DNA from 2 places in the Thalassotalea nanhaiensis genome. Region 2 is predicted to be linked to the other one. Evidence: predicted binding sites of a transcription regulator. Region 2 holds the regulator's gene; the other holds the start of a gene.

Region 1 (7,134 bases), 1.2 Mb from region 2:
TCATTGGCCCAGTGTTCAAATAACTGTTCAGGTGTTAAACCATTTGTACAGTCGAGCAGGGTAGTAAAGTATGATGCGTTATTTTCTTGTTTCACTAGGCGTTTTGAATCATTTGGGGCTCTATTTATACACGTGGTATAAACCGATAAGTTTAGTTAGCAATATTGTAGCAAACTTTCTCATTATTCCACACCTTAAAAATAGCCAAATGTCTTATTGAGATAAGGCTTATACAGGGGTATGATACGTGCAATTTAATACGTTTCAGATAAAAAATTTAACCGAATTGTATTGTCGGCAATAAAAATGAAACGTTCTTACCAACTAAACGTTAAGATGAGAACACTATGACGGTTATTAAACAGCAAGATTTTATTGATAGCATTGAAGATGCATTGCAATATATATCTTTTTACCACCCAATTGACTTTATTCAAGCACTTGAGAAAGCATACAATAAAGAACAAAGCCAAGCTGCTAAAGATGCTATTGCGCAAATTCTAATTAACTCAAGAATGTCTGCCCAAGGTAAACGCCCAATTTGTCAAGATACCGGTATTGTTACCTGTTTCGTTAAAGTTGGTATGGATGTTAAATGGGACAACACAGACTTAACTGTACAACAAATGGTGGATGAAGGTACACGTCGTGCTTACCTAAACCCTGATAATCCACTACGTGCATCTATTGTTGCTGACCCTGCTGGTAAACGTGTTAATACTAAAGATAATACTCCGTCAGTTGTTCACATAGATTTAGTTGCCGGTGCAGAAGTTGAAGTGATGATCGCTGCTAAAGGTGGTGGTTCAGAAAACAAAACTAAAATGGTGATGTTAAATCCAAGTGATTCTATCGCGGATTGGGTAGTTAAAACTTTACCTACAATGGGCGCAGGTTGGTGTCCACCGGGAATGCTAGGTATAGGTGTTGGTGGTACTGCTGAAAAAGCTGGTGTACTTGCTAAAGAAAGCTTAATGGACCCGGTAAATATTCAAGAGCTTATTGAGCGTGGTCCACAAAATGCTGAAGAAGAGTTACGTTTAGAAATTTTTGAACGTGTTAATAAATTAGGCATTGGCGCACAAGGCCTTGGTGGTTTAACAACTGTTGTTGATGTGAAAATAAATTCAGTTCCAACTCATGCTGCATCTAAGCCTGTAGTAATGATCCCCAACTGTGCCGCAACTCGTCACGTACATTTCCATCTAGATGGTAGTGGTCCAGCAGACTTAACGCCACCTAAACTTGAAGAGTGGCCTGAGATCACTTGGGAAGTTGGTGAAAATGTTCGTCGTGTGAATGTTGATGATTTAAAGAAAGCAGATGTCAGTGATTGGAAAACTGGTGAGACAGTTTTACTTTCAGGTACCATCTTAACAGGTCGAGATGCTGCTCATAAACGTATTCAAGATATGTTAGCAAAAGGCGAAGAATTGCCAGTAGATTTCACTAACAAATTTATTTATTACGTTGGCCCAGTTGATGCTATTGGCGATGAAGCTGTAGGTCCAGCAGGCCCTACAACGGCAACACGTATGGATAAATTTACCGAGATGATGTTAGCTGAAACAGGACTTTTAGGCACCATTGGTAAAGCTGAACGTGGAGCAGCAACGGTTGAATGCATCAAAAACCATAAATCAGTTTATTTAATGGCTGTTGGTGGCGCAGCTTACCTTGTTTCTAAAGCAATCAAAAAAGCAAAAGTAGTTGCCTTTGAAGATATGGGAATGGAAGCTATCTATGAGTTTGAAGTAGAAGATATGCCTGTAACCGTCGCGGTAGATAGCACTGGTGAGTCAGCTCATGTTACTGGCCCGGCAATTTGGCAGAAAAAAATTGAAATAATAGACGCAGCAAAAGCCTAGTTTATTAGCTTTTAAAAATATCAAACGCCCGGAAGGGCGTTTTTAGCATAAGATTGCTTAGATTTTTAAGCCGTCGAATAAGAGAAAATTATGATAAGTAAATACTTAAAAATTGCAGTGCTAACTGCAATCCCCTTAGCCACTAGTGTTAGTGCTGAAATTTTAACGGTAGAAAAACTTAACAGTTTGAATCAAGTACATAACGTGAAAGTATCACCTGATGGCTCTCAACTCGTATATGGCATTAAGAAAGGCCAAGAGAAGGGCACTAATCACCTTTGGCTGCAAGATGTAAAATCTGGCGCTGTAAGCCAACTAACCAGCAATAAGGCTAGTGAGTCTTCAGTAGTTTGGGCAAAAGATGGCAAAGGAGTTTACTTTCTGTCTGGCCGTAGTGGTAAAAGCCAAGTTTGGTTTATGCCAACAACTGGTGGTGAGGCAGTGCAATTAACTGATTTCCCACTATCGGTAGAAGGCTTTAAATTATCAAGTGATGAAGCAAAAGTGGCGTTGGCATTTACGGTTTTACCTGGTTGTAAAACATTTAAATGTTCAGTCGATGCATTTGCAGCACAAGCAGCAAAAAAACATAACACTCGTGCTTACGATCAATTAATGGTTCGTCACTGGGATGTTTGGCTTGATCAATTTAATAGCCATTTATTTGTCGCTGATTTACAAAAAGGCAAATTGACCACTGACGCTGTTGACTTAATGGCTGATTGGAACACTGATTTTGCTGGAATGAGCCAAGTTTCATTCAATCCAAATGGTAAAAGTGTCGCTTTTTCTGCAAAAGTACCAGGCGTTGATCACGCGTGGACAACTAACTGGGATATCTTTGAAGTAAACTTAGACTCAAAAGAAATTACAAACCTAACAGTAGATAACAAAGCATGGGATGCAATGCCTGTTTATTCTGCCGATGGTCGTTATTTAGCGTATAAAGCAATGAAAACCCCAGTGTATGAGTCTGATAAATTTAGCCTGCAAGTTAAAGACTTACGCACTAAAGAAGTAAAAGACGTGGCGCCTTTATGGGACCGCTCTATTTCTAGTTTTCAGTTTGGTAGTGATAACCGCAGTGTAATCGCAATTGCGCAAGACGTTGGTCAACAATCTATTTTTGAAATCGACTTACAGTTTGGTGATGTAACACCTATTTATAATCAAGGCTATGCGGGTAATGTTTCAATAGCTGGCGACGCATTATATTTTACTCGTCATAACCTAGGTAATCCGAGTGATATCTTTACCATTAATAAAGATGGTTACGGCTTTAAACAGTTAACACATGTGAATAAAGCTAATTTAGCTGACATTGCTCTAGGTGACTTTGAACAGTTTAAATTTAAAGGTTGGAACAACGAAGATGTTCACGGTTATATCGTAAAGCCGGCAAACTTTAAAGAAGGTGAAAAATACCCAATTGCATTTTTAGTACATGGTGGCCCACAAGGTAGCTTTGGTAATATGTTCCACTACCGTTGGAATGCACAGCTTTGGGCTGCACAGGGCTACGGTGTTGTTATGGTCGATTTCCATGGTTCAACCGGTTATGGGCAAGCGTTCACTGACTCAATCTCTCATGACTGGGGCGGTAAACCACTTGAAGATTTACAAAAAGGCATGGATTACGTTACTGAGAAAAATGCTTGGTTAGACCGTGATAATGCTTGTGCCTTAGGTGCATCATACGGCGGTTACATGATGAACTGGATCATGGGTAATTGGTCTGATGGCTTCAAATGTATCGTTAACCACGCCGGTTTATTTGATATGAAGAGCTTTTATAATGTGACTGAAGAACTGTGGTTCCCAGAGCATGATTTTGGTGGTCCATATTGGGAGAAAGAAGAAGAGTATTCAAAGTTTGACCCATCGCGCTTTGTTGATAACTGGAAAATGCCAATGCTAGTTATTCAAGGTGAACTTGATTACCGTGTACCTTATGGTCAAAGCTTAGGGGCGTTTACAACGTTACAGCGTAAAGGGATTGATTCTCGTTTAGTGATGTTCCCTGATGAAGATCATCATATTCGCAACCCTGATAATCTAAAAGAATGGTATCGAGAAATTTTTGTTTGGATGGAAAAATACATTAAACCAGCAAACGAAAAGTAAGTAACGTTTATCGCTGAGCTTAATTAAGCGAACCATATAATATTAGGTAAAAATCCCAGCTCTGCTGGGATTTTTTTTGCCACTCCTGGAAATAGTTGGTCCGAATTCGTTCGGACGTAATCCCCAATCCTTTATTAATTGATAAATAAAGCCAAGGTTTGAGTGGTAAGATTTTTGCCTTCGAAAACAATATTATACAAAGCGCTATAATTTACTTACTTGACCATAGCGATGACTTAGGGTTAAATGAACTGTGATAATATACAGTACTAATAACAATTAAGAAGCCCTATGATCGAAATTCCATATTTCAGCCTTATTACCCTTTCTCTATTAATTATCCTTTGCCTTTTTTGTGTTGCTCTCCTGAGTAAAGTGTCAGGTTTGTCTGCTTTATTACATCAACAAAGTAAAGAAACAACTGTGGTGCAGGACCGCCTCAAGCAGTGGCAAGAACAACAACAGCTAATGTTTAGCCAGCAGCAAAAATTACGCAGCAACTTAGAAAGCTCAAGTAGTGAACTGCAAATGAAATTAATGCAGCAGTTAAATGAACACAAAGAACAATTTAATAAAAACCAAATGTTTGCCATTAACCAACTTATCGCTCATTTAAGTAAAACAACTAAAGAAAGTAGAGAAGAATTGGCAAAGTCTTTAGCGAACAATTCTGACGTTATGGCCAAGCGCATGACCGAACTTACGCAAAGCACCGATAAGCGCTTACAGGATATTTCTGCCGGGGTTGAAAAACGTTTAACTGATGGCTTTGATAAAACGACTAAAACCTTTAACGATATTCTCAAGCGTTTAGCGTTAATAGACGACGCTCAGAAGAAAATAACCGAGCTGTCTACTAATGTGGTTAGCTTGCAAGAAGTGTTAGCTGACAAGCGATCACGTGGCGCCTTTGGTGAAGTTCAGCTTAATGCACTTATTCGCAATGTATTACCTGAAAAACATTTCTCTATTCAACATACATTGTCTAATGGGAAAATTGCTGACTGTATTTTATTTTTACCTAAACCTACTGGTAACGTAGTTATCGATTCAAAGTTCCCGTTAGAAAGTTACAAAAAAATGACTGATAACGAACTGGGTGATAGTGACAGAAAACTTGCTGAGCGTCAGTTTAAAGTAGATATTAAAAAACACATCAATGATATTAGTGATAAATATCTAATTGATAATGAAACTGCCGATGGTGCAGTGATGTTTATTCCCGCTGAAGCCATTTTTGCTGAGATCCATGCTCATTACCCTGAGTTGGTTGAAGAAGCTCATAAAAAGCGCGTGTGGTTATCTTCTCCAACGACGCTTATGGCGATATTAACCACGGCAAGGTCAGTGTTAAAAGATGAAGCTACACGCAAACAGATCCATTTAATACAAGAGCACCTATCGCATTTAGGCGCTGATTTTGGGCGTTTCAGAACCAGGTTTGATAACCTGGCAAAACACATTGATCAAGCGGCGAGTGATGTAAAACTTATCCATACGTCCGCGAATAAAATATCAGGCCGTTTTGAGAAAATCGAACAAGTAGATTTAAAAGATGATGAAAGAGAAAAGATAACTGAATAAAGATAGCAGCAGATCTAAGTTAGACTTAATTTAGATCTGCAACTTATTATATTTTTATAATGCCATCAGTACGTTGATAAATACGATAGAAAGTAAGATAGGGCAAACAAAACGTAAATAGTTACCCCAAAGCCTTAATGAAGGCTTACTAGCCAGTAATGCTTGGTCGGTAAGTTGATTACCGCGCTTCCAAATCCAGCCTACAACGATAAAGTAAAACAAGCCCATTATTGGTAGTTGAAAGGTATTTACCCAAGTAATAACAAGGCCAAACAAGCTATCAAAATTATAAACTATGCTCATACAAGCAATTAAAACAATAAGCGATACTAATACTGTTGCTTTCGTTCGTGAACAATTCTTATCTTCAACTAAGTAAGCAACGGGCACTTCGGTAGAGGATAATGTTGAGGTTAGCGCTGCCATAGACATCAAAGAGAAAAATACCAACGCGACATAAACACCAATATCTCCCATAGAATCAAACAAAGTTGGTAATACCGAGAATATTAATTGTGGTCCACCAATAAGCTTGTCACCGGAAAATACTTCTAAGCCCAAATGTTGAGCGACAAACAAGGTTGGGATAATCAATAAACCTGCAAGAAATGCAATCAATGTATCAAGTGCACCAATAGACAGTACCAGTTGGCCCATATTGGCATTCTTTTTCATGTAAGAGCCGTAAACCATCATCCCACCAACACCAATGGATAATGAAAAGAACGCTTGTCCCATGGCTGAAATGATCAGCATAGGATCTCGCAACTGGCTAAAATCGGGCTGCAAGTACATCGCAACCCCTTCACTTGCACCAGGTTGTTGTAATATATAGATAATTAAGCCGATAAGTAGCACAAATAAAATTGGCATTAATCGACTTGACCAGCGTTCGATACCCTTACTAACACCTTGATTAATGATCAAGGCACCTAAAATTATAAATACTGGTGTGAATGCTAAGTTTCGAGCGTGGCTTGATTCACCAAGCCACGTCGCAGCATCAGTAAATCCGAACAAATCCATCAGGGGAGATAATGCATGCGCAAGCATCCAACCTGCAACTATGGTGTAAAAACTAAGCATTAAAATGGCGCCTAACAAGCCAAATAACCCAGCGTATTTACCTAAATTACGAGAAACCCCTTCACAGGCATCTTGCAAAGCGCCGACAGGATTTTTTTGAGTTTGGTTACCTATATACATTTCCGCATATAAGGCTGGTAAAGCTAATAATACGGTCACAATAAGGTACACGAATACAAAAGCGCCACCGCCATTATTTGCTGCTTGTGTTGGAAATCCCCATATGTTGCCTAAGCCTATCGCAGAGCCAGCTGCCGCTAAAATAAACCCTATTCGGGATTGAAAGGAATCTCGCATTGTACTCATAAAGTTGATTCTTCTTTATTATTATTGTTTTTATTAATACCCAAGCCACCTTAATATGAAGGATTCAGCTGGAATTAGAAATGTTGTAGACAAGGCATTGATTGTAGAGAATGGTTTTTCCCTTGTCAAAATCAATAATGCAGTATAGAACTTTTCTAAAACAGCC
Region 2 (7,134 bases):
TTGGATGATCGACCAATTGCCAGTCTATTTTCAGGGGATTACCCTCGTCAATAATACCTTTTAAACATTGCGCAATTCCTTGATACGTTCGGCGTTTTAGTAACTGTGGCTGCACAATAACGCCATCGCAAACTAATAAGTTATTATCAACAATTGCCCCTGCTTGGCCAAACACCGGCTTGCCTAGAAAAGGCGATGCCTGTTGCCAACTGTTGGTTTTAATGTCGTATACCTGCACCAAGTTAACATTGCCGGCGTTATGCCAGCCACTGACTAAATAGATATACCGCTGTTTATACACCAGAGCCACACTGTCATCGACAGGGACAGGCATTGCAGGGAGTGCTTTATAGGTATCATTTACCACATCATAGCGATACACGTCAGGGCTTGATATTTCTTGATGATCACTGGCGACAGTATAACCACCAAACACATAGGCATACGGGCCTACACCAACCGCTATTGAGGCCAAGCGCTCAGATAAAGGCAAGCTCGCAGGTACAGACGTTTTAGCTTGCCATTGTTTTTCACCTAATTTCAACGCCCACACTTTATTATGTACGTCTTTATATGTTTTATTTACGCCCAAGCCCATAAAACTGATGAAATAATCACCTTGAGACGTTGTTACTTGTGCAACAGCATTATTGGTGACCGGCTCGGGCAAGTTAGGTAACACTAGAGGTTTGGCGGTAATAAGGAATGAAGCTGTGATCAGCAGTATAAACAGAGTGAGTCGCATCTAATCTCTCTAAAAAATAACAGGGCTTTCGCCCTGTTTTATTTTTTTATGAATGTAAAATACTTTGTAAAACGTCAGGTTCAATTAAGTGTTCTAAGGTTTCGTTTAATTCGGTTAAACGGTCAGTAGCGATAAAGCACCCCGTTTCATCGGATTCAATATAGCCATATTCACGTAATGCATTTACCACTGCCGCTTGTGCTTTCCTGTCAATAAATTCAGGCGCGTTAATGTTATGCAGTTTAGACATACGCTGAGCTAATGTGGTTGCATCGGATTCAAGTGATGAACGACTAATCGGCGCGGCTTGCTTAATAATGTTCAATACAATGGTGTAACGTTGTACAGTTTCACTAATACAAGCAGACATTAAATTAAGCATGTAAGCAGAACTACAATCTTCATTAATCGACCAGTAACCCGCTTTACTTAATTTAATTAACCCTTGTGTTTGCAAGGTGGCTAAAATAGCTTCTGTTTGCTCAATAATATTGTCATGGCTTTGCCATAAATATAATTCAGCTTTTATCAACTGGGCAAGCTGTTCTACTTTATGATCAATTTCTTCGGTAGTGAGCTTATCGTATGTTCTTAGTAATCGACATACTACCGATGGCAGCATGTAGGCATGAACAATATTATTACGGTAATAACTCATCTCTAAACACGCTTGCTCTGACAGTGAAATAATCTGTCCTAACTTGTCATCGCAAACATCCACTTTATTCAAACGGATAACAGAGTCGACCAACTGTTTCCCTGACTCTTCAGGAATATACATTTCTTTACTGAACGGCGCAGATCGCTGTAATCCTAGGAAGAAGTCTAACTGCTCTTCCAATTCTTTACGCGTTAATGCTTTATTTTCGGCGGTTAATAAAATAAGCGCCGTTAAGGTGACCGAGTTAAGCGCAACCGCTTTGTTAATCTCAGTCATGACCTGATTTGCCATTACATTAACAGCTGGTGTTAACCATTTAGGTTTAGGCGGATCAATAGGGTCTATGCTATCTCGCCATTCTGGCACTTCTTTATTCAAGAATTCATTAATGTTTATTGGCTCACCAAATGTTACGTAACCTTTACCATAGTTACGTAATTTACGGATCGCTTTAACAATGCCAAATACCGATTCTTTTTGTTTTGAGCTGCCTTTTAATTCTTTATGGTAACTTGCCACTTCCATAACATGTTCATAGCCAATATACACAGGCACCAGCGTTAAAGGCCTATCAATGCCCTTAAGCATGCTTTGAACTGTCATTGCCAACATACCGGTTTTAGGCTGCAATAAGCGCCCCGTACGGCTGCGACCACCTTCAGTATAATATTTAACCGAGTAACCACGACTGAATAACAAGCCTAAGTATTCACGAAAAATAGTTGAGTAGAGACGATTGCCCCTAAAGCTGCGACGAATGAAAAACGCGCCTGCCTTACGGAAGATTGGTCCTGCTGGCCAAAAGTTCAAATTAATACCGGCAGCAATTCTCGGTGTTACTAATCCTTGATGATAAATAACGTAGGTGAGTAATAAATAATCCATATGCGAACGGTGACAAGGTACATAAATAATCTCATGACCTTCTTCCGATAAGGTACGTAAACGATCTGCATTTTTAACTTCAATGCCATCGTATAATCGATTCCATAACCAACCTAAAATACGTTCACCCAGACGGATCACTGTTTGGCGATAATCTGCGGCAATTTCTTTCATCATGCCAAGTGCTTGTTTTTTTATTTCAGCTTCTGTCTTACCTTTCGATTTCGCTTCATCTTTTATTAAGCGCTTTATCGCGGGTGTCGCAAATAAAGCAGTAAATTTTTGTTGGCGATCCATCAAACGGGGACCGATTGCCGCAACGGTTTGGCGGTAAAAGTGAATACGAGCCATGCGGATAAGTTTACGAGCAGCTACCTTGTCACTGCCTTGAGTTTCTACCATTTCTCTAAAGGATACCGCAGCACTGAAGCGAGCTAAGGTATCTCTGCCCAAAAATAGTACCATCCAAAATTTACGAAACATACTTGGCGATGCTTCATCAGCTAACACATGCCCAACATTAGCTTTTTGTTTTGTTGGCGCTCTGCCCCAAAGTAAATTTACCGGGATCAATTTCGCATCTTTGTTGGTATTTGCTTCATGTTCTTTCAATAAAGCTAAGCCTTGTTCGATAGCTTTAGTTGAACTTCTAGTTATCCAAGGAATAACTGAGCTGGGCTTCTCTAGACAAATACAGCGACTCATTGATTTACCGTTAACCTGAACGGTTTCAAGAGGGTCTGGCATATTAAGTTTTTTACAGGCCATTTGTAGGGCAATTAAATCACTCGCTGATTGATACCTTACGATATAAAACACATCTTTATTGTCGCCTAGCTCTAATGCATCAACGTTATCGGGGATAATTTTACAACGAACCAGTAAACGTACTGGCCAAGATAGTAAAAAGTAAAACAGTGCTCTCATGGGTAAAAAACTCAGAATAAAAAGTAAAATTTCAGAATTATCGTAATTCTAGCATTAATGGTACAAGTTGTTCTATAGAGACATTTTTAAGCATTTATTTATTAACAAGATTAATTATTTTAAACATTTGCATGTTAAACCTAAGACTCGTACCAATTGCCATCAGGATCGCCCGGAAAAACACCAAGGTTTTCACCATGGCTTTGGTAACCTAATAAACGGCGTATATTTTCAGGATAGCTGTCGACCGTTTTTCGAGGAATAGTTAAATATTGATTTTCTTCCTGCCTTAGCCAGCCCAGGCTATACGTAGTGATTAACCCGGAACGAGCCGCTTGGCTGTTATTGGCACCACCACCATGTATGGTTGAACCAAGATAAAGCAGTACCGATCCTTTTGGCATAACCGCCTGAGTAATATCAGAGGCTTTTACATCTTCAATCTCGCGAAGATCCTGACTCCCTGGCACCACGCGAGTAGCACCGTTCTCTAGGGTAAAATCGTCCAGCGCCCACATTGCGGCAATTTGGAACTCAACATCAGGAATGCGAATGGGATAAAAATCATCATCACGATGCAGCACCTGATCGGCTTCACCCGGCAAAATCTCTATCGCAGTAGAGCTTCCTATGCGATAACACTCACAATGGCGTTTTAGTATGTTATCAGCAACGTCTTTGACTAATGGGTGGGCAATAAGCTCGGCAGCAGATCGAGATAACCCCAGTATGCCACTCAATCTCAGTGTTTTATAACCGTTAAAATCGTTCTCAAATAAATGCCCTTCTCGGTCAAAGGCTGCTCTAAATTCAGCTTTGACATTATCAATAAGCTCATCAGGTGCCTGATGCTTGACGATAACACCGCCGTCTTTTAACAGGGCCTGGATAATATCTGTTGTTTTCTCTGATGTATTAAAAATCTGCATTTCAGGCTGCCTTGTTGTTATACCTATTGCTTGAAAAATAATTTAAAACAATAAGCATTATTTAAACTGAATTAAATTTAACTCTAAACTGGATCACACAAAATTCAACCTTTTTAAGGATTTACAGTTGCGTTTATTTTGTGGCTGTATATACTGACAGTTACTGTACAGATAAACAGGTTCAAAAATAATTATGCGCCCTCTTACTGCTCGACAAGAACAAATATTTGGCTTCATTAAAGAAAAGCTAAGCGAAACCGGTATGCCGCCAACACGTGCTGAAATAGCAACATTTTTTGGTTTTAAGTCAGCGAATGCTGCCGAAGAACATTTAAAGGCATTGGCGAAAAAAGGTTTTATTGAAATGCTACCGGGCACTTCTCGTGGCATTCGCTTAGCTGAAGAACACGTTGAAGAAGAAGGGTTGCCTTTAATTGGTCGCGTTGCTGCTGGTGAGCCAATACTGGCACAAGAACATGTTGAAGAGCACTACAAAATTGATGGTAGCTTATTTCACCCTGCAGCAGACTATTTACTGCGTGTGAACGGTGAAAGCATGAAAGATATTGGTATTCTTGATGGCGATTTATTAGCGGTTCATCAAACTACAGACATTAATAATGGCCAAGTTGTAGTTGCTCGCGTTGAAGACGATGTAACGGTAAAACGCTATAAACGCGAAGGTAATGTCGTATATTTACACGCTGAAAATGAAGATTTTTCACCAATAGTTGTAGACTTAACTAGTCAAAATTTTAATATTGAAGGCATTGCTGTTGGTGTTATTCGCAACGCTGACTGGATGTAGTCTGCCGCCCCTTTAGCAGTATAAAAAATAACCAATAAATAATGGCTAAATTATGTACTTAATTTAGCCATTTTCTTTTCTTCCCATCCCTTTGTTTTAGCCTAACTCATTCAAATTTAGTAGTATTTACTCTAGCTACTTTTAATTAATTAATTTAACTTTTTTATAACAAAGCACTAGACCTTGTTTAAAAATTAAGTAATTCTAGAGTGGATAATATACAAATATTACGCTGTAGACTCCCTACCCCATTCATCGATGTAGGTTTTTTACGTAACACAATAATAAAAATAAATTACGGAAATTAGAGACATCGAATTAAGATGTATCTTGTCACTTATTTCTGTATTTTCTTGGCTAAAAAAAGCAGAGGAGATGTCGAGTGAAGAGACGTAACCTGGGTTGGCTGTTGTTGGGAAGCTTACTTTCCAGTTCAGCTTGGGCAGAATCGCAATTAAATTTGACCAAAGGTGTGACTGATGTCAGCCAAAATGTCTATGAATTGCATATGTTGGTAATGTGGATTTGTACGGTAATAGGTGTCGTGGTATTTGGCGCTATGTTCTGGTCAATGATATTCCACCGCAAATCTAAAGGGGCAAAACCAGCCTCATTTCATGAAAGCACCAAAGTTGAAATTCTTTGGACCGCTATTCCTATTTTAATTCTTATCGGTATGGCATGGCCTGCAACTACGACTTTAATTGACATGGAAGATAACAGTAATTCTGATATCACCGTGCAAGTGACTGGTTCGCAGTGGAAATGGCATTATAAGTATTTTGATCAAGGCATTGAATTTTATAGTGTTTTATCTACACCAAAATCTCAATTTGATAACCGAGATGGTGACAATGGCGAGAAATGGTCAAATGAAAATTATCTTTTAGAAGTAGATAAGCCATTAGTTATACCAGTGAATCGCAAGGTTCGTTTCTTAATAACTTCTGATGACGTTATTCACTCTTGGTGGGTACCAGCATTTGCGGTTAAACAAGATGCTAACCCAGGCTTTATTAATGAAGCTTGGACCAAAGTGAATGAACCTGGCATTTATCGCGGCCAATGTGCTGAGCTTTGTGGTAAAGATCACGGTTACATGCCTATTGTTGTTGATGTTCGCTCTGAAGTTGATTACGAGCTATGGGTTAATGAGCAAAAAATTGCCATGACTAAAGCCGCAGAGGCCGAAGCACAATCGCTTACCGCTAAACTTCCAATGGAAGAGCTAATGGCATTAGGTGAGCAAACATATGCAGCACACTGTGCGGCGTGTCACCAACCAACAGGTTTAGGTTTACCACCAGCATTCCCTGCGCTTAAGGGCAGTGAACTAGCAACGGCTCCAAGCAAACTTGGCGAGCACATTGATGTGGTATTCAATGGTCGTTCAGGTACTGGTATGCAAGGCTACGGTAAGCAATTATCACTTAAAGAAATTGCTGCAGTGGTTACTTACGAGCGTAATGCTTGGGATAACAATACTGGTCAAGCTGTTCAACCTGCAGATGTTAAATTTATTGTCGACGGTACTGATGGAGCATCAATTAGTGATGCAACGCCAGTTGTAGAAGAAGCGGCTGTAGAAACACCAGTTGCAGCAGCCGAAGTCAATTTAGATGACTTATCTATGGATGAGTTGATGAGCAAAGGTGAAGAAGTTTACAACGCAAGTTGTGCCGCTTGTCACCAAGCTTCAGGCGCTGGTATGCCACCAGCATTCCCAGCCTTAAAAGGTAGTCCAATTGCCACTGGCGATGTTAATGCACACATTAGCATGGTTGTAGATGGTAAACCTGGTACTGCCATGATGGGCTTTGCTGCACAGTTATCTCCACAAGAGATGGCAGCAGTAATTACTTATGAACGTAATGCTTGGGGCAATAGCACCGGCGATATGGTTCAAGCTAAAGACGTAGCCAAATAAGGGGGAATGATTATGACAACAGCAACTGACACTATGGATCATCATGACGACGATCATCATGATCATAAGATGACTGGCATTAAACGCTGGTTATACACAACTAACCATAAAGATATTGGTACCCTTTATCTTTGGTTCTCATTCATTATGCTGCTTACCGGTGGTGCAATGGCAATGGTGATACGCGCCGAGCTATTTCAACCCGGTTTGCAAATTGTAGAACCTGACTTTTTTAACCAAATGACAACCGTA

What was found. The regulator LexA, encoded in region 2, represses DNA repair genes until DNA is damaged. The targets are predictions, from matches to a motif close to TACTGTATNNNNATACAGTA.
Region 1: RI845_RS06930 (DNA recombination protein RmuC) is a predicted target of LexA. The motif match lies at 4,242-4,261, and genes of this name have one in related genera.

Annotation. Positions count from the first base shown of each region.
Region 1 covers NZ_CP134146.1:1,563,251-1,570,384, forward strand. The annotation lists gene pabB (aminodeoxychorismate synthase component I) at 1-95, opposite strand, end outside; gene RI845_RS06920 (fumarate hydratase) at 348-1,868, shown strand; gene RI845_RS06925 (S9 family peptidase) at 1,959-3,992, shown strand; gene RI845_RS06930 (DNA recombination protein RmuC) at 4,368-5,576, shown strand; gene RI845_RS06935 (sodium-dependent transporter) at 5,631-6,968, opposite strand.
Region 2 covers NZ_CP134146.1:381,581-388,714, reverse strand. The annotation lists gene RI845_RS01835 (Kelch repeat-containing protein) at 1-745, opposite strand, end outside; gene plsB (glycerol-3-phosphate 1-O-acyltransferase PlsB) at 792-3,218, opposite strand; gene RI845_RS01825 (phytanoyl-CoA dioxygenase family protein) at 3,359-4,147, opposite strand; gene lexA (transcriptional repressor LexA) at 4,341-4,955, shown strand; gene coxB (cytochrome c oxidase subunit II) at 5,338-6,882, shown strand; gene ctaD (cytochrome c oxidase subunit I) at 6,916-7,134, shown strand, end outside.